One region of the Vreelandella sp. F11 genome, then DNA from elsewhere that is predicted to be linked to it. Evidence: predicted binding sites of a transcription regulator. Region 1 holds the regulator's gene; each other region holds the start of a gene.
The links. The regulator FNR, encoded in region 1, switches genes on or off when oxygen is low (the NO sensors DNR and NnrR bind a similar motif). The targets are predictions, from matches to a motif close to TTGATNTANATCAA.
Positions count from the first base shown of each region.

Region 2: the regulator FNR is predicted to act here: its motif matches at 5,046-5,059, upstream of frdA (fumarate reductase (quinol) flavoprotein subunit).
Region 3: the regulator FNR is predicted to act here: its motif matches at 3,595-3,608, upstream of ACFIOZ_RS13330 (OmpW/AlkL family protein).

Region 1 covers NZ_CP170448.1:3,693,120-3,700,695, forward strand. Annotated here, with positions in the region: gene ACFIOZ_RS16965 (heavy metal translocating P-type ATPase) at 1-2,310, shown strand, start outside; gene ccoS (cbb3-type cytochrome oxidase assembly protein CcoS) at 2,307-2,546, shown strand; gene ACFIOZ_RS16975 (sulfite exporter TauE/SafE family protein) at 2,543-3,235, shown strand; gene hemN (oxygen-independent coproporphyrinogen III oxidase) at 3,314-4,747, shown strand; gene fnr (fumarate/nitrate reduction transcriptional regulator Fnr) at 4,830-5,576, shown strand; gene ttcA (tRNA 2-thiocytidine(32) synthetase TtcA) at 5,569-6,489, opposite strand; gene ACFIOZ_RS16995 (DNA polymerase III subunit epsilon) at 6,600-7,253, opposite strand; gene ACFIOZ_RS17000 (DUF294 nucleotidyltransferase-like domain-containing protein) at 7,259-7,576, opposite strand, start outside.
Region 2 covers NZ_CP170448.1:4,165,874-4,173,449, reverse strand. Annotated here, with positions in the region: gene ACFIOZ_RS19095 (isochorismate synthase) at 1-910, shown strand, start outside; gene menD (2-succinyl-5-enolpyruvyl-6-hydroxy-3-cyclohexene-1-carboxylic-acid synthase) at 916-2,667, shown strand; gene menH (2-succinyl-6-hydroxy-2,4-cyclohexadiene-1-carboxylate synthase) at 2,657-3,415, shown strand; gene ACFIOZ_RS19080 (anion permease) at 3,422-4,891, opposite strand; gene frdA (fumarate reductase (quinol) flavoprotein subunit) at 5,176-6,963, shown strand; gene ACFIOZ_RS19070 (succinate dehydrogenase/fumarate reductase iron-sulfur subunit) at 6,960-7,576, shown strand, end outside.
Region 3 covers NZ_CP170448.1:2,905,527-2,913,102, forward strand. Annotated here, with positions in the region: gene putA (bifunctional proline dehydrogenase/L-glutamate gamma-semialdehyde dehydrogenase PutA) at 1-686, shown strand, start outside; gene ACFIOZ_RS13325 (GmrSD restriction endonuclease domain-containing protein) at 1,591-3,135, opposite strand; gene ACFIOZ_RS13330 (OmpW/AlkL family protein) at 3,729-4,355, shown strand; gene ACFIOZ_RS13335 (YqcC family protein) at 4,436-4,771, opposite strand; gene ACFIOZ_RS13340 (DUF3549 family protein) at 5,099-6,136, shown strand; gene ACFIOZ_RS13345 (ATP-dependent zinc protease) at 6,170-6,610, shown strand; gene rimK (30S ribosomal protein S6--L-glutamate ligase) at 6,653-7,561, shown strand.

The DNA.
Region 1 (7,576 bases):
CGTACCGAGCTACCCGAACGCCCGGATGAGCGCCAGGCAGCCAAAGCTGACACCTGGTCGGTATTTGACGATCCCGGCCTCCAGGCGCAGTTTGTTCATCCTGACGGCGATGAGGGAAACGTCAAAGCGACCCTCGCCATCGAAGGCATTACTTGTGCCGCCTGCGCCTGGCTGATCGAACACCGCCTGAATGCCTTAACAGGGATAGCCTCCAGCGCGGTGAACTTAACCCACCACCGCCTGCGGGTGAGCTGGGATCCTCAGCAGTTGAAGCTCTCGCAACTGCTGGCCGAACTGGCCGCCATTGGCTATGAAGCCCAGCCCTACGAGCCCGATCAAGCCCAAGCGCGCCTGCAGCACGAAGAGCGTATGAACGTGCGACGGCTGATTATCGCTGCCGTCGGCATGATGCAGGTAATGATGTTCTCGATCCCGATCTATGTCTCCGGCCCCGGTGAGATCAGTGACGACTTCTACGCACTTTTCCACTGGCTCTCCTTTGCGCTAGCAACGCCAGTGGTATTTTTTTCTGCCCAGCCGTTTTTCCGCAACGCCCTGCGCGACCTGCGTACGGGTGTGCTCGGCATGGATGTGCCGGTGTCGCTGGCGATTGGTGGCGCTTATCTTGCCAGCAGTTACGCGGTACTGTTTAACGTCGGCGAGGTCTATTTTGACTCGGTGGCCATGTTCACCTTCTTTTTGCTGTTTGGCCGCTACGTGGAGGGCCGCGCCAGACGCCGCAGTGGGCATAGCGGCAATGCCTTGAGCGGCGTGCTGCCGATTTCGGCCACGCGCCTGGAAAGCGACGGCAGCGAGCGCATTCTGCCTGCCAGCGAACTTGCCCCAGGTGACCGTGTATTGATCAAGCCCGGCCATGGCGTACCTGCTGATGGCATCATTGAAGAGGGCGAATCGAGCCTGGATGAATCAATGCTGACCGGCGAATACCTGCCAATCACCCGCCGCGTGGGCGACCCCATTACCGGCGGTAGCCAAAACATGGAAAACCCGCTGGTGATCAGGGTAACTCACGCCGGGCGCGATGCCCGCGTGGCGGGCATTGTCGACCTTACCGACCGTGCCTTTGCCAGCCGCCCTAGGCTTGCCCAGATGGCCGCGCGTATGGCGCACCTATTTGTACTGCGCCTGCTGTTAGTGACGGCCTGCGTAACGATCGCTTGGTGGTTTATCGACCCCTCGCGGATGCTCTGGGTTCTGCTCTCGGTGCTGGTGGTAACGTGCCCCTGTGCACTGGCCCTAGCCACCCCCGCAGCCCTCACCGCAGGCCATGGACAACTGCGTAAGCGCGGCGTGTTGATCACCCGCGCCGATGCCATGGAGACGCTCTCAAACGTGACTCGGGTGATTTTCGATAAAACCGGCACCCTCACCCGCGGCGAGATGCACCTAACCCGAACCCAGCCTCTAGGCGATCTCACCGCTGAGCGCGCAAGGGCCATTGCTGCAGCTCTGGAGGCTCACTCTGAGCACCCCATCGCCCGCGCCTTTCGGCCATTCCGGGATGCCACACTGCAAGCCAAAAATATTCACAGCCACACCGGGCAAGGACTTGAAGGGCACTTAAACGGTGCTCGGTGGCGATTGGGCAAGCCCCGGTTTGCAACGGATAGCGCAACGGATAGCGCCGTGGATAATGGCATGAAAGCGCCTGCCAAAGGCCAGTGGCTGCTGCTTAGCGAAAACGGCGAACCCCGTGCCTGGTTTGGCCTGCATGATGGCGTCCGCGACGACGCTGCCGATACAATCAACGCCCTCCGGGCTCAGGGCTTAAGCGTAGAGCTGCTCTCTGGCGATACCCAGGATGCGGTGGAAAGCTTAGCCGACCAGCTCAATATCACCACCTGGCACGCAGGCGTCAGCCCCGAGGGCAAACTGGCCCGTATGAAAGCACTTCAAGCCGCTGGCGACACCGTGGTGATGATAGGCGATGGCATCAACGACGTGCCGGTGTTAGCCGGTGCCGATGTGGCGATTGCCATGAATGGTGCGACGGATTTAGCCCGCACCCGCGCCGATGCGGTGCTGCTCAGCCCTCGCCTGATGCGGATTTTTGAGGCCATCGAGATTTCCCGGGCAACGCGGCGTATCATGCGCCAGAACATGATTTGGTCAGTGTGCTATAACTTTTCAGCGCTGCCGTTGGCGGCGATGGGGCTGGTACCGCCCTGGCTAGCCGCCATTGGTATGTCGCTTAGCTCGCTGGTAGTCGTCGGTAACGCCCTGCGACTGTCACGCTGGCGCCCCCAGCCTGTACTATCGCTTGGCACTTCAACACCGGTAACCGCATGACGATTCTGTATCTGCTTATTCCGCTTTCGCTAATCCTACTCGGCCTCGCCGTCTGGGCGTTTTTCTGGGCAGTGAAGAATGATCAGTTCGACGACCTGGAAGGGCCGGCGCACCGTATTCTGTTTGATGAAGATGAGAACGACTTCAGCCCTGAACAGCGTCGTCAGCGTCAGCAGGCGAAGCGCTCTGAAACAGCAGCGAGAGAGACACCCGACGACCAAGAGCCACGGTCATGAATCCGACGGGGGTTGATCTGCCGCCGCTAATGGCGGCGTTTGTGTTTGGCTTGATGGGCGGCGCCCACTGCATTGGCATGTGCGGCGGCATCATGAGTGCGCTCACCTTTGCCGTGCCCCCCAGCATGCGCCATCCAGCGCGCATGGGGGGCCTACTGCTCAGCTACAATGCAGGCCGTATTATTAGCTATATGAGTGCAGGCGCACTGGTTGCCCTGCTAGGCACGCTATTTTCGCTGTCCGCCACGGCGCGACTGCTACTTCAGGTGTTTGCCGCGCTGATGCTGATACTGATGGCACTCTATATCGCCAACTGGTGGAAGGGGCTGCTCAAGGTCGAAGCCGTTGGCCGCCGCCTCTGGCGTTTTATCGAGCCTGTGGGACGGCGATTAATGCCGGTGGTGCATCTTCCCCAAGCCTTTGCCCTGGGGGCCATTTGGGGCTGGCTACCCTGTGGGCTAGTCTACTCCATGTTGGCCTGGAGCTTAGCGATTGCCGACCCGCTCCAGGGGGCTTTACTCATGGGCGCGTTTGGACTGGGCACCCTGCCCGCGCTGCTTGCCACCGGCCTGGCCGCGCGCCAGCTCAGCCATTTGATTCGTCACCCGGCAACGCGCAGCGTGGCGGCACTGACTATTATCGCGTTTGCCCTTTGGCAACTCTGGGCACTGACGGCACACAACCTCTAATAGCATGACATGGCTCAATCTTTACGCTTTCGTCACGGGTTAGGCTAGCGGCATTACCTCACGTCGGAGCGCCCCTTCATGCCCGTTCATGCCCCTGCGGTTTCACCTCTTGCCTCTTCTTTGGCGGCAGCGCCCGTGCCGCCGGTTTGGGATGAAGCCCTGCTGCGCCGCTACGACACTAGCGGCCCGCGCTACACTTCCTACCCTACGGCACTGTCGTTTCACGACCAGTTTACGCCTGACGACCTGACCCAGGCACTCCAGCGTAGCAATGCCAGTAAGCGTTCACTCTCGCTGTATGTTCACGTGCCCTTCTGCCGCAAGATCTGCTTCTACTGCGCGTGTAACAAAATAGCCACCAAGAACACCGCGCTGGCCGAGCCCTATATAGCCCGGCTTGACCGCGAGATGGTGCTGACTGCCCGCCACTTGGATACATCACGACCGGTGGAGCAGTTGCACTGGGGTGGCGGTACGCCGACCTTTCTCAGTCTGAATCAGATGGGCGACCTGATCGATCGCTTGGACGCCCGTTTTGGCCTTTCATCGTCGGTTGATCGCGATTACGCCATTGAGATAGATCCTCGCGAAGCGGATGTGTTTACCCTGCGTCACCTACAGTCGTTAGGCTTTAACCGTATTAGCCTGGGCGTGCAGGATTTAAGCCCGCTGGTGCAGAAAGCGATTAACCGCATTCAGCCTCGAGTACTGACCGAAACGCTGATGGAGGAGGCGCATCGCCTGGGTTTTCGCTCGCTCAATCTTGATCTTATTTATGGTTTACCGTTTCAGACAGAAAAGAGTTTTACGAATACGCTTCGCCAGGTGATTGACCTCAACCCCGCGCGTCTTTCAGTGTTTAATTATGCACACATGCCGGAGCGATTCGCCCCCCAGCGGCGTATTAATGTTGATGACTTGCCAGGGGGTGAAGAGAAGCTGGCGATTCTGCGCGCCACCATCGAGATGCTCACCGCGGCAGGCTATGTGCATATCGGCATGGATCACTTTGCCCGGCCAGACGATCGCCTCGCCATTGCCCAAAGAGAAGGTTCGCTACAGCGCAATTTTCAAGGCTACTCCAGCCATGCTCAGTGCGATTTAATCGGGCTTGGCGTTTCGGCGATTTCGCGCATTGATGACGTCTATGCGCAGAATCCTAGTGACCTGGCCAGCTACGAAACGGCGTTGGATCAGGGCCAGCTCGCCACCGTACGCGGCGTGCGGCTGAGCAACGACGACCTCATCCGCCGGGATGTGATTGAGCGGCTGATGTGCGATATGGGCATTGATCTTGCTGCGGTCAGCCAGCGCTGGAATATTGATGCCCCCCGCTATTTTGCACCCGCGCTAGAACGTTTACAGAGCGCCGAGCAAGATGGCCTAATGACCCGTAGTGGTGATCAACTTAATGCCACGCCCATGGGGCGGCTGCTGATTCGCCATTTAGCCATGGCGTTCGATGCCCATCTTTCTGGGCAAACGGGGCAGCGCTACTCTAAGATTGTTTAATCATCTTATTGCAGGCATGCTAACGCGACTATAATAAGTAAGAATTTACTAATTTTACCCTGACCCACTCAAGGAGCATCGTATGTTGGAACCCATGAGCAGCCGGCGCTCGCTACTCCACGAAGCACGTTGCCAAACCTGCAGCCTTAGCTCGCTGTGCCTGCCGCTTGCCCTTGAGCTGGACGATATGGGGCAGTTCGATGCGATTATTCGCCGCCGTGCGCCGCTGAAAAAAGGCGAGCCTCTGTTTCGCCAGGGGGACACTTTCACCAGTGTTTACGCGGTGCGTTCAGGGAGTTTGAAACAGATCACCGCCGAAGGTAACGGCAGCGAACAGCTGACAAACTTCTACCTGCCCAGTGAACTGGTGGGGCTGGATGGCATTGACGAAGAGCACTATCCCGGTAGCGTTATTGCACTGGAAACCACCACCGTATGCGAGATCCCTTTTGACCGCCTGGATCTGCTCTCGGAAGAGATCCCTGAGCTACGTGGCCAGCTGTATCGCAGCATGAGTAAAGAGTTACGCGATGATCGGCGTATGATGCGCCTGCTGTCGCGTAAAACCGCTGATCAGCGGCTGGCGAGCTTCTTGATTACTCTCTCGGATCGTTTTCGTCGCCGGGGCTACTCGCCCTACAGTTTTCGCCTCTCAATGCCCAGAGCCGATATTGGCAACTACCTGGGCTTAGCGGTGGAAACCGTCAGCCGCATTTTAAGCCGCTTTCAGCAGCAGAACGTGGTGGCGGTTTCCGGGCGAGAGGTCAACATTCTCGACATGCCGCGCTTGATTACCCTCGCTGAAGAGGAAGAGCAAACGGTTAGCTGACGTTAAAGGCCTGGATGCGCCCTGCCAGCAGTTCCGCCTGTTTGGCCTCTAAGCCTTCAAAATCAAACAGGCTGCGGTCTGCCAACTGGGAGGGTGCAATATTGGTCACCGCTTTAAACATGCTTTCCAGGCGGCCCGGAAACTTTTTGTCCCACTCCGCGAGCATCTCTTTGACTACCTGACGCTGCATATTGGGCTGGGAGCCGCAGAGGTTGCAGGGGATGATCGGGAATTCCATCAACCGCGAAAATTCAGCAATATCTGCCTCTTTGCAGTAAGCCAATGGCCGAATAACGATATTCTTTCCATCATCGGATAACAGCTTGGGCGGCATCGCTTTCAGGTTACCGCCGAAAAACATATTCAGAAACAGGGTTTCGAGGATATCTTCCCGGTGATGGCCCAGGGCAATTTTATTGGCGCCAATCTCTTCGGCAAACCCATACAGCGAGCCACGGCGCAGTCGTGAACAGAGCGCACAGGTGGTTTTGCCTTCAGGGGTTTTCTCCTTCACCACCGAGTAAGTATCGCGCTCGACAATATGGTACTCCACGCCCTGCTTCTCCAGATAGGCAGGCAGCACATGCTCGGGAAAGCCCGGCTGCTTTTGATCCAGATTGACCGCCACCAGTGAAAAATTGACCGGCGCGTTGCGCTGCAAGTTGCGCAAAATCTCCAGCATGGTGTAGCTGTCCTTTCCGCCGGAGAGGCACACCATCACGCGATCGCCTTCATTGATCATTTGGTAATCAATAATCGCATTGCCCACTTCCCGGCGCAGACGCTTTTGCAGCTTGTTAAATTCACGTTTCTGCTTGGCATCAGCCAGCTCTGGCTGGTTTTGCTCAGCGTTAGCTGGGGTGGCTACAACTGTATCAAGGTGAGCAGGATCAAAGTGATCAAGAGATTGCATGGTATAGGCACTGCCGAGGGTATGGTGAAGAGAAGAGGTGCTACACAGAAATAATTGGGGGCTATTCTAACAACACTCTTCGCCTTGACCCAACTACTCGTCGCTCCTTCCTAAGCAGCCTGTGCCATAACGCGCTGCAGGCGCATATACAGCAGTGCGCTGGCGGTGGCCTCGCCCAGTACGCTTTGCACGCCCATGGCGGGTACCTGCCAGCATGCCAACGCCTGGGTGAAGCTGCTGGGCGCTTCTACCTGGGGATGCAGTCGCCGCAGTTGGCGCTGATGCAGTCTCGCCACATCAACCTGGGCATTGGGCAGGGCAAAATTTAGCCGCTTGGTCAGTAGTGTATTCAACGCCCCAATACGCTGCTCCAACTGCCAGCCCACTATGGGTCGATTGCCGATAAATTCCACTAACGCGCTCAAGTTAGCGCTGCTTGTCGGCTGCACCTCCCCGGCCTCGCACAGCAAATGATGACGGCGCAGCGCGGCACTTTCGGGCAGTTTTGTATTGCCTAACGTCATCACAAAAGCGCGGCTGGTTCGTACCTGCTGCTGGCTCAGCGCCACCGCGGCCAAACTGATCACCGGCGATGACGACGTGGGCGTTGTCGTACAGGCGAGTGCTACCAACTCCTCGCCCATATAGGGTTGAAACAGCCAGGCATAGGGAGAATCAGCACAACGCCGACGATCACTTTCGCGGCGCAACAAGGTGCGCAATGAACCGCTAAATAGCGCTACGTGTCGATCTAACAGCCGCATTCCGCTCACGAATACTCCAAATGATAACGATGGGAAAGCCGCTGCTTAAAGTCTTTGACAATATGCATCGCTTCGCGCAGAAGATCGCGCTCCAGGGAAGAGAGGTTTTGCACGACAACGCGGTTAGCGCGACTGCCGTTTTGGGGGTTAGCTTCTTTTGTGTCCGAAGACGTTTCCAATGCGCTTAGCTGCTGTTTAAGACGCAGCTCGGAAAACAGCGCCAACGCCTCCCCCAGATCCTCAGCAAAACGACGATCCAGGCGACCATCGGCCGCTAGTGCATCCAGGCGGTCAAAGGTTGAGGTGGCTTTAATCCGCCGTTC
Region 2 (7,576 bases), 470 kb from region 1:
CCGCTTCCCCAGTGCCGAAATTGCCCAGGCTCATGCCTGTTTAGACGCCTTGGCAGCAGAGCAGCCGCTGCCTCGCCTGCACCCTCTGGTTTACCAGCGTGAAGACCGCCCCTCCCAACAGGAGTGGGCGGCTTGGGTGGGGCTGGTGACGAACCCCGACCACCTAGTGCATACGCCCAAGGTGGTGCTTTCTCGTGAAACACGGCTGACCACACCGCAACCCCCCAATCCCTGGGCGCTGTTGTCACGCTGGCAGTCGGGCGCTGTCGACTGCTTTCACTTTGGCGTCCAATTGACACCGAGCGAGGCATTCATTGGCTGCCCTCCCGAGCAGCTATATAAGCGTAAAGGCAGGCACTTAACCACCGAGGCGCTAGCGGGTACAACACGCCGTGGTCGTGATGCCGCACAAGACCAAGCGCTTGCCGCTGAGCTACTGGGTGATAAGAAAAACACGCTGGAAAACCAGTGCGTTTATCAGCAACTCCTGACCCAGCTGGAGCTGCTTTCTTCACAAGTCCAAATGGGCGAGGCGCATATTGTTAAGCTGCGCTCGGTGCAGCATATTCGCCGACTGATCCACGCCGAATTACACCATAGCGTCACCGACCACTCTTTGCTCTCCTCACTGCCACCGACGCCGGCGGTGGGCGGCGTTCCTCGCGAGTCAGCGCTAGCGTTTATTCGTCAGCATGAGCGCCATCAACGCGGTTGGTACTCCGGGGTGTTCGGGAGAATCAGCCACGCCAGTAGCGACCTCGCCGTGACTATTCGCTGCGCCCATATCGATTCAGAAATGATCCGGCTCTATGCCGGTGCGGGCATCGTGGCGGGCTCCCAGCCGGACGAAGAGTGGCGGGAGCTGGATACTAAAATCGCCGATATTATGTCGCTGCTAGGGATGGGATAACACATATGACAGCTTCTACATCGAGCGGTTTTGCGCAAGCGCATGCCACCTTTAATCATGTGTGGGCGGCGCTGATTTTGGAAGAACTCCACCGCTTAGGCGTGCGCGATGTGGTGCTGGCGCCCGGCTCTCGCTCATCGCCGTTGACCATGGTCGCCAGCGAGCATGCCGGGCTACGCTGCCACTGCCATTTTGACGAGCGGGGGCTGGGGTTTATGGCACTGGGTATTGCCCGGGGCAGTCATCGCCCCGTGGTGGTGATTACGACTTCTGGCACCGCCGTGGCGAATCTCTACCCGGCGGTGGTAGAAGCCAACCTGCTCGGTGTGCCGCTGATTGTGCTCTCTGCCGACCGCCCCATTGAGCTGCTGGATAACGGTAGCAACCAGGCCATTGACCAACGGGATATCTTCTCCCGCCACACGACTGTTCACCACGACCTGCCAACGCCAGATGCTGAGATAAAAGCAGCGTTTCTCCTCAGCACGATTGATCAAGCGGTTGATCAGCAGCGCCGCACCCCTGGCCCCATCCATATCAACTGCCGTTACCGCGAGCCTCTTTACCCCGGCGAATGCGTGGTGGATGCCAGTGACTATCTCGCCCCGCTGGGGCGCTGGCTGAAGGATTCCGCGCCTTGGAGTGATTGGTCATGGGGTGTTGGACAGGCAAGCGCCACCATTCCAGCGCTTAGTGATGTATGGGAAGCATTTGCCCAGCAGCGCGGAATTATCGTCGCGGGTAGCATTGATGACCCGCAACAGGCGCAGCAAGTGGTAGCGCTCTCCAAGCAACTGGGCTGGCCGCTACTGGCGGATGTGCAGAGCCAGGTGCGTTTTGATCCTCATAACCTGATCCATTTTGATTTGGCGCTCCATGACGAACGCTTTAGCGCGGAACTGGCTAAGGCAGAGGTGGTGCTGCAGTTTGGTGGACGGTTAATTTCCAAGCGACTCACGCAGTTTATTGCCCAACAGCCCTGGCAGGATGTCTGGCTGGTTGATCCGCTGCCCCTACGGCTTGATCCTGATTACTGCGTTAAGCGCCGTTTGATAAGCTCGCCCGCGGATTTTATAGCTGGCTTGCCGAACATTTCCGAACAAACGCCTTGGCATCAGTTGGATAGCCTTCAGCGCCGCACCAGCCAGTTTGTAGAAGGGCAGTGCGCGGCCTTCTCAGAGCTGGGTGTTTGTCACCAGCTAGCGCAACTGGCGGAAGGGCAGCTATTTATCGGCAACAGCCTGCCTGCACGGTTAATGAATATGCTGGGAGCGCATCGCCAAACGCCGCTGCGGGTATTGGCCAATCGCGGCGCCTCCGGTATCGATGGCTTAATCGCCACGGCCTACGGCGTCAGCTGCACATGCTCAGAACCCACTACCATTGTGCTGGGAGATACCAGCGCACTGCATGATCTCAATAGCCTCGCGCTGTTAAAGCAGGCGGCTCAGCCGCTGGTGGTGGTTATTCTCAATAATGATGGCGGCAGTATTTTTCATATGCTGCCGGTGCCCAAAGAGGGGGAGCTGCTGGAGCGCTATTATCGCCAGCCACATGGGCTTAACTTCGAGTATGCCGCCAAGATGTTTGGGCTTGGCTACTCGGCGCCCAGCTCACTGGAAGCCTTCGCAGCGGCTTATACCCAGGCGTTAGAGTCGGGCGTTACGTTGATCGAGGTGAACGTGCCCCACCAGCAGGTCGCCGATGATCTCAAGTCGCTTGGCGCAGCGGTTCGAGGGGCGTCGCGTGAGCTGTAAACCTCACAAGCAGGCGCCGACCCTGATACTGCTCCACGGTTTGTTGGGCGATCGACAGGACTGGGGTGAGGTCATCGCTGGCTTGGCAGGTATTAACTGCCTCGCGCTGGATTTGCCCGGCCACGGCCAGTATCACCAGGAGCAGGTAGCCTCTTTTGAAGCGTTTCACCACTGGCTTGGCGATACGCTGATAAGCCACGGTGTAAGCCGTTACTGCCTGCTGGGCTATTCCCTGGGAGGGCGCTTGGCGCTGTACCATGCCAGCCGCCAACCGCCGGGGCTGGAAGCGCTTTGGCTGGAGAGCGCTCACCCTGGGCTACCCGCCAGTGAGTGTCCTGGCCGTATTGCTCATGATGAACGCTGGGCGCGACGCTTTGAGCAAGAGCCGTTGGAAGACGTACTTATCGATTGGTATCAGCAGCCGGTGTTTGTCGATCTCACGGAGGCCCAGCGGCTTCGGCAGATTCAACGCCGCTTAGCGAATCGAGGGCCAGCCGTCGCCCAAATGCTGCGGTCAACATCCTTGGGGCATCAGCCTTTGCTTTGGCAGTGGCTGGAAAGTGCTTCGCTACCGGTCAGCTATTTTTCAGGTCGTCGGGACACCAAGTTCCACACTCTGGCGACGCAACTAACAAGGATGGCCCCGCGCCTGCGCCATATCACGCTGGAGGGGGGCCACAATCTTCATGCTGAGCAACCGGGGATGATTGCTCAGCAGCTCAATGCCTGGTACCGCGCGCTAGGCTAATGTTTATCAGCTAATCACCATTAACCAGGGCAGGCCGATCGCGAGCCAAACCACCAGGAAAAGCAGCCCGAAGATGGCTCCTAGCCGCCAGAACAGTGCGCTCGGCAGGTAGCCACTGCCGTAGTAAACCGGGCTGGGCCCAGTGCCGTAAGGGGTGAGAATACCCATAAAGCCGAGGGTGGGGAGTAGCAGCAGGATAAACATCTGCATATCCAGCCCGGCAATGCCCGATGCCGCCGCCAGAATCACCGGTAGCAGGGCGGTAACGTGGGCCGTTACGCTGGCAAAGAAGTAGTGCAGTAGGTAGAAGATAACCACCAGTGCCACCATGGCCATCAGCGGATTGAAGTGGCTTAACTGCCCGCCGACCACACCGCCAAACCAGTTAACGAATCCCACCTGGCTGAGACCACCCGCGAGCGCCACCAGAGTGGCAAACCATACAAAGGTATTCCAGGCGGCTCGGTTATCGAGAATATCGCTCCAGGTCACAATGCCGGTTAACAGCATGCCGCAGATCACCAGTAGGCCCACCAGCGATCCAGAGATAATGTCGCCTGCGAAAATCCATAGCAGCAGGGCGGTGACCACCATCATGACCAGCATGATTTCATGGCGGGTCAGTGCCCCCAGTTTGGTTAGCTCCTGGCCCGCCCAGTCGGAAATTTCACTGCCCGCTTTCACTTCGGGGGCGCATAGCCAGTAGCTCAACAGCGGCACCAACAGAAGCAGCAGAATGCCCGCCGGTGCTACCGCCATAAACCACTGCCCCCAGTTGATATGGATACCAGTGGCGCTTTCGGTTAGCGCGATGGCCAGTAAGTTAGGGGCCAGGGCGGTCAAAAACAGCGAGCTAGTTACGCAGGTAGACGCAAGTGCTGTCCACATCAAAAAGCTACCCATGCGCTTCATACTGGGGTCATTGGGGTGCGAATCGTAAAGCGGTGGCAGGTTGCGAATCACTGGGAAGATCGTGCCCGCACTGCGCGCCGTATTGGAGGGCGTAAAGGGGGCCAGAATGCCATCAGCAATCATCACCGCGTAGCCAAGGGTCAAGGTACGCTTCCCCATTGCCTTGACCAACCAGAGCGATATCCGCCTACCCAGGCCGGTTTTTTCATACCCCAAGGCAAACATAAAGGCACCAAAAATCAGCCATACCGTCGAGTTGGTAAAGCCCGACACCGCCCATGAAAAGGCCTGGTTAGCGGCATTAAACCCACCAGCTGCCAGTTGTTCCGGAGAGAACAGCACCCACCTTGAAAGCAGCGCCACCAGGGTGACGCCGATTAGGCCCACCACCGCGCCCGGTAGCGGTTCAAGAATCAAGCCCACTACGCAGCCGAGGAAAACGGCGAAAAAATACCACGCATGAGGGGCAAGCCCCGGGGGCGTGGGTATCAGCGCGACGATGATAGCGACTGCAAGCGGCGCTAATAGTTTCCATCGCGGTGAGGGTTGAGCATTCGTCATCATGCGGCACCTCTCTTTAGTTTTCTTGAGTCTGGTTGGGCTTCTTTTATTGCTTGGTATTGCCTGGCGGATAGCTATCTGCCTTGCAGTGAGTGGCTTGAAGAGTAGGTGCTTCAACGTGGGGGGAACAGCAATACCGACTCGATTTTCCACTTGCTTGACGCACGTCAATAGTTCTTTGGACTAATGAGCAGGGCCTGCCAAGGGCGTGGTAAGTTGAAGTAATGAAAGGGCACCGAAGAGTGCCGCCGGTACCACCTTTGACTTGGCTAATGGAAGGGATTGTCATGCAGCAGCGAGATTTCGATATCGTCATTGTCGGTGGGGGTGGCGCAGGCTTACGTGCTGCTATTGGCGCTGCCGAGCAGGCCAAAACCCAGGGCACCCCTCAGCGTATTGCGCTGCTCTCCAAGGTGTACCCCATGCGCTCGCACACCGTGGCGGCTGAAGGCGGGGCGGCTGCTGTGACCAGTGCCGAGGATACTCACCAGGCGCATTTTGACGACACGGTGTCGGGTGGCGACTGGCTGGTTGAGCAGGGCGTTGTCGACTACTTTGTTCACCATGCTTACCAAGAGCTGGTACAGATGGAGCGCTGGGGCTGCCCCTGGAGCCGTAAGGACGATGGACAGGTGCAGGTGCGCCGCTTTGGCGGTATGAAAACCGCCCGCACCTGGTTCGCCGCTGATAAAACCGGCTTCCATATGCTTCACACCCTGTTCCAGACCTCGTTGAAATATCCTGAGATCGAGCGTTTCGACGAATACTTCGTGCTCGACCTGGCGGTACACGAAGGCGCTGTGATTGGCGTGATTGCGCTACAAATCGCCACTGGCGAGTTAACCGTGCTGCGTGCCAAAGCGGTGATTCTGGCTACCGGCGGTGCAGGGCGTTTATTCCGTTTTAACACCAATGCGGGCATTGTCACCGGCGACGGTATGGCGATGGCCTACCGGCACGGTGTGGCGCTGCGGGACATGGAGTTTGTTCAGTATCACCCCACCGGCTTACCTGGCTCCGGCATTTTGATTACCGAAGCGTGCCGGGGCGAAGGTGGCATTCTGCTTAATAAAGATGGCTATCGCTATCTACAGGATTACGGTCTTGGCCCGGAAACACCGCTTGGCAAGCCGGAGAACAAGTACATGGAACTGGGCCCGCGGGACAAGCTCTCCCAGGCTTTTTGGCAGGAGCAGCAGGCGGGCCGCACCGGTAAGTTTGGCGACAGCGACGTGGTCTATCTTGATCTGCGCCACTTGGGTGAAAAATACATTCTGGAGCGCCTGCCGTTTATCTGCGAGCTGGCCAAATCCTATATCAACGTCGATCCAGTCAAAGAGCCAGTGCCCATTCGCCCGGCGGTGCACTACACCATGGGCGGTATTGAAACCAACCCTCAGTGCGAAACCTCCATTGCCGGGCTCTACGCCGCCGGGGAGTGTGCCTCGGTGGGCCTGCATGGCGCCAACCGACTGGGCTCTAACTCGCTAACTGAGCTGTTGGTCTTCGGCCGCCTGGCGGGTGAGCAGGCAAGTAAGCGCGCAGCGCAAACCGAGTGGGCGGATGAGCGCCTGCTGGAAGCCCAGGGTGACCGCCAGCAAGCCAAACTGCTGCGGCTATGTGATGGCACCGGCAGTGAGGAGAGCTGGGTGGAACTCAAGCACGCCATGGTGCAGGCTATGGAGAGCGGCTGCGGGATTTATCGCACCGAAGAGGGCATGCGTCATTCGCTGGATACCATGCGCCAACTGCGTGCGCGCTTTAACAAGGTTCGCGTTAACGATACCAGCAAGATTTTTAATACCGAGCTACTTGAGTGTTTGGAGTTGGAGTGTGGCCTGGATATTGCCGAAGCCTCTTGTTTGGGCGCGCTTGAGCGCCGTGAGTCCCGCGGCGCCCACCAGCGCTTGGATGAAGGCATGCAGAAGCGCGATGACGTTAACTACCTCAAGCATAGCCAGGTATTCTACCGAGGCGAAGCTCATGCTGAGCTGCGCTGGCAGGACGTCGATGTACGATTCTCCGCCCCGGCGGAGCGGGCTTATGGCGATGCGGGCAAGGGAGAAAAGGCATGAGTACCGATCAGATCACTGCCAAGCGTGAGAGTACTAATAGCTCCAGTACTAATAAGACCAGTACTAACAACGCCAGAACCAAACACATCAGCGTCAAACGCTACCTGCCGGACACCTCGACTGAGACGTACTGGCAGGAGTATGACCTGCCGGTGGACGACAGCACTTCGCTGCTGGATGCTCTCAACCATATCAAGGAGCAGCTTGATAGCACGCTGAGTTATCGCTGGTCCTGCCGTATGGCGATCTGTGGCTCCTGCGGGGTGATGGTGAACGGCATTCCCAAGCTGGGCTGCAAAACCTTTCTGCGCGATTACGAGGGCGATATTCGTATTGAGCCGCTGGCCCACTTCCCGGTGCAGCGGGATCTGGTGGTGGATATGGAGATCTTTCTTGAGCACCTGGCGGCGGTGAAGCCCTATCTGATCGATGACAACCCAGTAAAATCCTACGACCCCACAGCGCCGGAAACCTACCAGCAGTCACCTGAACAGCTCGCTCGCTATAAGCAGTTCGCTAACTGCATTAATTGTGGTCTCTGCTACTCCGCTTGCCCCCAATTCGGGCTTAATCCGGAGTTCCTTGGTCCGGCGGCATTAACGCTGGCTCACCG
Region 3 (7,576 bases), 790 kb from region 1:
CCAAGGCCGGTGGCCCGCTCTACGTCAACCGTTTCCGCCGCACCGCGGAGGCTGAGCGCCACGAAGCACCTGAGGGGAACGCCGTTTCGCTCAGCGACCTCCAAGCGGCCTTCGACGGGCTGGATGCACGCAACTGGGCGGTACGACCCAATCGCATTGAGGTACTGCGCAAGGCACTCTCCGGTAAAGGCGGTGTAATCCGTAAGGCGCTTGCCGAAACGGCAGCGCTGGATATGACGGCGCAGACGCTGCCGGGGCCGACAGGTGAAAGCAACCGTCTGGCAATGTACCCCAAGGGCGTGGTGCTGTGCCTTGGGCCAACCCTGGATATCGCCATTGCTCAAGCAGCGCAGGCCCTAGGCGCTGGCTGTGCCGCTGTCATAGTCGCGCCGGGTGCCGAGCAGGCGGTGAAACCGCTGACCGATGCAGGCGCACCGGTAGCCGGGCTTGATGGCAACGTTTCAGCCGAGACGTTGAGCGAGGTCAAAGGGATTGCAGCGGTGGCCGCCGCTGGCAACAGCGACTGGACGCGTGAACTGCGCATTGCGCTGGCCAAACGCGACGGCGCCATCATACCGCTCGAAACCCAGACCATCTCGCCGGATCGCTACGTGGTGGAGCGCCATCTATGTATCGACACCACCGCCGCGGGCGGCAACGCCAGCCTATTGGCAACGGCTGAATAGGTCGGCGTTGAATGGTGGGAGCTTAGGAGGTGAGCGGATCATTGAGGCCGCTCGCCCTCCTCCCAGACCGTCTCAGTAATCAATAGTTAGCCACTACTCGTTAGTGGCTTTTTTTCATCTGGCAGCCGGTTTTCAGGCTGCCTTTGACTTTCTTAATCGCGTCACTCGTCCTCCATCCACCCTTCAGGCATGCACGATTACACTGGCGATGAACCAGAAAATAACTGCGGATGGCAAAGTAACCTGCTGTTTGAATAGGACGAATGCAGGTTAAGGTTAACTGATGAATTTATAGTGCCCCAAAACAACCTGTAAGGAATCACCCGGTCTAGCCGTGGCGAACTACCACAACAAGTTAGCCTCACAGTAAGACATCCACATCAACCATGTCAGATGAAGATCACTGATATTAGCCGCTCACGCTGCCAATAAAAAAACCTGCGGCCTACTACAGTGAGCAGGCTCATATGTGCTAGCTGCTATCATCACAAAGCTCAGCATGGAGGTCATAAGGTATCGTTTCTCCCTCGTCAGTCCAAACCCCGGTCACTAAGATTTCATTGGAATTTACGTGCAGCATAAGCTCTATTCTGGCCCTGTTCTCATTTGATTCGCCTGCGTATCGATACCGGGCATCACCCTCGAATGAATTTTCATTTCGACTTAACTGACAGCTACCCGAATACCTAGCCCCTTCATCAGAACCCGAAAAATCGAAAACCAACTCACTCTCCCTTAATATAAAACGAGTTACATTAACCTTGAACTGAGGCTTTCCCTCGTAGTCGAGGTACATCGCTCCTTTCTTCATCTCCGAACCCCTATAGGCTGCTAACGTCAAGCACAACGACGGCTCACGCCCCCCGTTGAAGCGTACTACTAGCACTTAAATTGGCAGCAGACGCTAATTCTTATAGGTGGTATTACAATATGGATGTGTGATTTGTGCATTATCTTGTATTCCTGCACCGCCTTCCCTTTTTCGTTCAACATGATCCACTGTAATTGAATTCCTGTGGATTAGCCCGCCACAAATTTTACATTTTATTGGATTTGCCAATGCATCCTTTATAAAAGTGGCCGACTTTACATTAGTCGAGAATTTCTCCTGAGTTGATTCGACAAAGTGCTCTTCAAATTGAATAAATGAATATCTTTCATTTGCCTTTGCCATTTCTTTAATCTCCTCCTCAGACTTACCATCTATAAGCGATTCGAAAAGAGTTTGATAAAAGTCAGCGAGCCTCTTTGCGCCCCCCTTAGAACCACTACCAAGTTTGTTGGCCATTTGATTAGGTATAGACTTGTATCTTAAAAGGAAGGACTCAAATTGCTCTCTGACATCAGTGAAATGAGAAAACCTACCCTTTCTATCAACCCATTTTAAGAAGGATACAACTGCCAAAAAAGCTGTAGGCTGATAACGACCTGCTGCACTGTAGAAATAAACTACAGGGTGAAGACCAAGAGAAGAGGGATGTATGCCGGTAATCCTATTCAGGAGACGCCTTACCTCTTTGAGAAAGAGGGCTGTCTTTTCCCCATCAGGGTCATCTTCTAATTTGGACTCTGCAGACACATCATTCACAAGATTTACAAAATCTAATAGAAGTGGCAATGATGCGGCTGAATAACCTTTACCAGCCACGGGCAGATCCAAAGTTTTGATAGGCGTTTGAAGCTTGGGCATAAACAAAAGGTCATTAACTTCGTTAGATATTTTCTCAATATCAGCTTGTATATTAAATGAAAATTTAGACCAATATTTATGTCCAGTTCCAGCTCTAATTATAGCACGCGAAGCAATGGCATTTGGCTTCTTTCGAGACTTAAGAACACGAAGCTCAGTTTTATCTATGGGCGCCGCATGTTGATTGATCTTAAAAAAGGATTCCTCAGCTTTCTCTGCGTCCCCTTTTACCCACTGAAGCTGTAAAGCTATAAATCCAAGTTTTTTAGCTCTTTCCGCATGATCTTCTTCTGAACGATCAGGATACTGTGCCGCATGCTGGATGTCTTTATAAGAGCCAACACGCCTTGCAATCAACTTCCGAGTATTTTCGGCAATATCTTTCTGATCGTCGGAAATTTTCTGCTCGAAAAAAACTCTAGAAATATCACCATCGCCGTAGTCATCGTGAACCCATGCAATCAACGCACTAAGTCGGTGACCTCCGTCGATCACGAAAATGTTGGAACCTGCTTGCCACAGAATTATTGCAGGGATCAAGTCTCCACCAATATAACTCTCTATAAAGCTAGCAATTCGTTCAGGAGCCCAATCTGCTGTTTCCCTCTGGAAATCTGGCTTTCGGAGAACTGGGTAAAAAAAAGACCCTTTTTCTAGATCCCGAATTTGCAGGGTCTGCCCAAACTGCGATGTTGAATTACCTTCATTTACCGCAAAGTCTTCTCGTGGGATTAGGGCATCCAAATTTACTTTAGCCATGCATTATCCTTTTTGAGGAGTTAAAGTAGGTATTTTCCAGCCTCGTGCTAACAGTTTATTCCTCCAGATGGGATTTTCTTTAAATACAACAATATCAAATACTTAAAATACATCATTAGCAAATTACAAGCCTCAACTCACATATCAGTGCTGACTTGAAAATGCTCACTCATATCATCATCTGTGACTATTTTTTAGTATTGTCAATAAAAATTAAAACATGTATATCAAGTTGTTTTTTAATGATTTTTTTATAAAAAACTCATTAACATTCAAACATGCCTATTACCGAGCATACCAGAAAAACACGCATCGCAAACTAAAAATACTTCATATCGCTGCGCATACATCCATACAAATGGGCCAGTCAAATGGGCCAGTCAAATGGCCAGCAGCCCGCTCCTGAATTCGACCTCCCTGGCCCCCCCCTATCCCACGATAACGTTTGTCTAACAACCCTTGCCCTGGGTCAATAATCCACTCCCTGGGTCTCGTTACACTGGCTTCATCGTTAAGCGGCTATCGAATGGCCGCCCAGCTTTGCAACTAGTTAGTCGTTTAAAACTGACTGTTTTAACACCAGGAGTGAACCCATGCGTAAAGCCGCCCTGCCTACCCTACTTGTAACCTCTGTTGCCGCTGCGGCAATGATGACCAGCAGCCAGGTATTTGCCTACGGCGCTGGTGACTTCTTCACCCGCGTGGGTGTTGCCAAAGTCGCCCCTAAAAGTGACAACGGCTCGCTAGCCAACGGTGCGCTGTCCGTGGATGTACAGGATAAAACCGATTTCGCGTTTACTTTGGGCTATCGTTTTCACGATAAAGTCGGCGTTGAACTCCTGGCCGCACTACCGTTTGAACACGACATTCATTTGAACGGCGATAATATCGCCTCGACCAAGCACCTGCCGCCGACCTTAACGCTACAGTACTACCCGCTGGGCGGCACCCAGTCGCGCGTACAGCCCTATGTCGGCGCCGGTATTAATTACACCTACTTCTCCGATGAAGAGCTGGCGATTGGTGATTTAGACCTGGATGACTCCTGGGGTGCAGCGGGCCAGGTAGGCGTTGATCTACTGATTGATGATCACTGGGCGCTGAACGCCGCAGCTTGGTACATCGACATCGATACCGATGCCAGCGTTAACGGTGCGGCGGCAGGTACTGTTGAGATCGACCCTCTCGTGGTCATGGCAGGCCTCAGCTACCGCTTCTAAGCCGCCTGCAAAACCGCTAGCGGATATTATCCACAAAGCCTGCCTCACGGTGGGCTTTGTGCGTTTAGTGATATGCCGCTTTAAGTGCTTTCAGTGACGATCTGGTCGACCTTCTCTACCGCACGCACAATCAGCAGTTGATGGTGAGCGGGTGTTTTTTCCTGCTGCAAGTAGGCCGCCACGGCGGGAGCCACCTCGCACTTTGCGGGCATAGCGGCACGCGCATCCATCAGGGCGTTCAAGCGGGCAATAAACACAAAGCGTATCCATTGCGGCAGCGACATGGTGTCGATGCAAAACGGCTGCTGGCTGGCAAATGCCTCTGCATCGGGTGTTGGCATACGCCATAGATCGGCGGCTTTCATCGACGCTTCAAGCTCTAAGAGCGCTGTCTGCAACGGTTGATAAGTACTCATAAAGTCGCTTGTCACTACCTTGTAAAATGAATAAGTATATCGTCTGCCTATTATCCCCACTCAGCGGGCGCCTTGCCACCTATCAACACTCGCGGGAAGTTATCCATAGACTCACAGAAAACCTGCACGAGCCTGTGGATAAACTATGGAAAGGTGTCGCAACGCTTGCTCTCATGGGGCTTTAGCAAAGTTGATTAATTTTTAACCGCATTGTCATTAATGCTAATGCCTTAAGGCTCTGCCATTTACACCATGTTTATCAGTCACTGCGGCTGACAGTGCCACATCAGCAAGGTAGAGTGCACGCTTGCAAAGCGGAAGGATGTCATGCAACCAATTAAAACCCTTGATGAGTTTTTTACCCGCAGCGGTGGTGAGGTTACCCTTTTCCATATGGGACGCCATGTCGCCCCCTGCCCACGGGAGTCACTCGCTGCCTTCGAGAGTGGCGAATTGGCCTGGCCTGAGCCCTGGCAGAGCCAGGCACGCCTAGCCATCGTGTTTCGGCTTGGCGATATGCCTGAGCCTGCCATTTGGTTCTTAGCCTTGCCGTTGGATGAGCAGGGTATGATAGCCCCCGCCCAGCGCGATGCGTTTTTAAACCGGCTGCTGGAGACGTTAGGCCGTGCCGTTGCGCAAGTAGGCCGTAAAGAAACAGCGGACGTGGATCACCTAATGAAGGATAATCCCCTCGCCTTCACACCTAGCGTCACCTTCCAAGCGATGCTCAATGCCCGCGCCACACACGAGCGTGGGCTGGCGGCCAGCCAACATTTTGAGCCGGTTGAGGCCTACTTGAGCGGCCAGCAAACGATTGATTGGCAGGCGCTGGGGTTACAAGGGATTGCCGATTACGTCGTGCGTATGGACACACCTGACGCCGAATCGCTAGCACTGCGGCTGCCTGAACTGCCCACCACCGTTATTCACTCATTGTGCTACTGTTTAGAGCACCAGCCGTTGCCGGAGCCGTTAGTTGTTGCACTGCGACGATGTGGAGAAGACGCCGCACAAGTGGGCGACATTGAAACCCTGTGTGCCTGTCTGCGTGCAGTGGGTAATACGGACGCATCAGCGGTGGGCGATTGGTATACGGCCTTACTCAATGACACTGCGGCCTGCGGGCCTGATGTTCTGGCGGCGATAGCCGGTCGTGGCTGGGGCTATTTGGAAGATGCAGAGCGTCTGCCGCTTTTTCTGCAACGTTTAGCAGAAGATGAGCGTAGCGATTTTGCCGCCGTGGTACGTGATATTGCGTTAATTCCTAGGCTACGCTTACCGGTCATGATGGCGCTGCGAGATGCCCCTACTGGCACCCCTATTCAACGCCGCCTGGCACTGATGATGTCCCAAAGGAACGCTTGATTCGATGTCATTTTTAATTGCAAGGAGTGAGCCGTGAAGGAATTACCCTATCAGGCCAAGGCGGTCATTGGCCGCCGTGAGATGGTGACGCTACCTGAGCTTGGGCTTCACCTATGCTGTAAAGCTGACACTGGCGCACGAACATCTGCTCTGCATGCAGAAGAGATAGAGACACACGAAGATGAACATGGTCAACTATGGGTCAGTTTTATTACCCACAGTGGCGGCCCGGAAACACCGGCCCACCGCTACAGCTTACACTTGCATGATCGGCGCCGAGTGACCAGCTCCAACGGTCATAGCGAGTGGCGTTATGTCATACGTACCCCTATGCAGATGGGCGATTTGAATTTTCCTGTTGAACTGACCCTTACTGACCGCAGCAATATGCGCCACCCCATGCTACTAGGACGCCGCGCCATGCGCCGTCTCATGGTGGCACCCGGTGCGGCATTTTTGCACGGTGAGCCTTAATCCCTTATTTAGTCGCCTTAACCTAGGCTCGGAGTCTCTTAAATGCATATCGCTCTGCTGTCACGCAATCGCAACTTGTACTCTACCCGCCGCTTGGTAGAAGCCGCAGAGCAGCGCGGCCATACCGCCCGCGTGGTGGATACCCTGCGCTGCTATATGAGCATCACCTCGCACCACCCTTCGATTCACTATAAAGGCGAAGAGATTGAGCCTTTCGATGCGGTGATCCCGCGCATTGGTTCGTCGGTGACTTTTTATGGCTGTGCGGTACTACGTCAATTTGAAATGATGGGCACCTACGTTATCAACGATAACGTCTCGATTACCCGCTCACGGGATAAGCTGCGCTCACTGCAGTTGCTGTCACGCAAAGGGCTGGGGCTGCCGATTACCGGCTTTGCCCACTCCCCTGATGATATTCCCGACCTGATCACCATGGTCAAAGGTGCACCGCTGGTCATCAAGCTCCTCGAAGGCACCCAGGGGATTGGCGTGGTATTGGCGGAAACCAACCAGGCCGCTGAATCCGTCATTCAAGCGTTCATGGGCATGAAAGCTAACATCATGGTGCAGGAGTACATCAAAGAGGCACGCGGTGCCGATATTCGCTGCTTCGTGATCGGCGATAAAGTGGTGGCTTCAATGAAGCGTCAGGCGGCTGACGGTGAGTTTCGCTCGAACCTACATCGCGGTGGTACCGCCAGCGTGATCCGCATCACCCCTGAAGAGCGCTCAACGGCGATCCGTGCAGCCAAGGCCATGGGCCTGCGTGTCGCTGGCGTCGACTTGCTGCGCTCTAATCACGGCCCGGTGATTATGGAGGTCAATTCTTCGCCTGGTTTGTTCGGCATTGAGAACGCCACCGGCAAGGATATTGCGGGAATGATCATTGAACACATAGAAAGAAACGCCATGCCAGCCCGTAAAGCGCCGCCCAAGCCTAAAGGCTAAGGCAAAATATTAAAA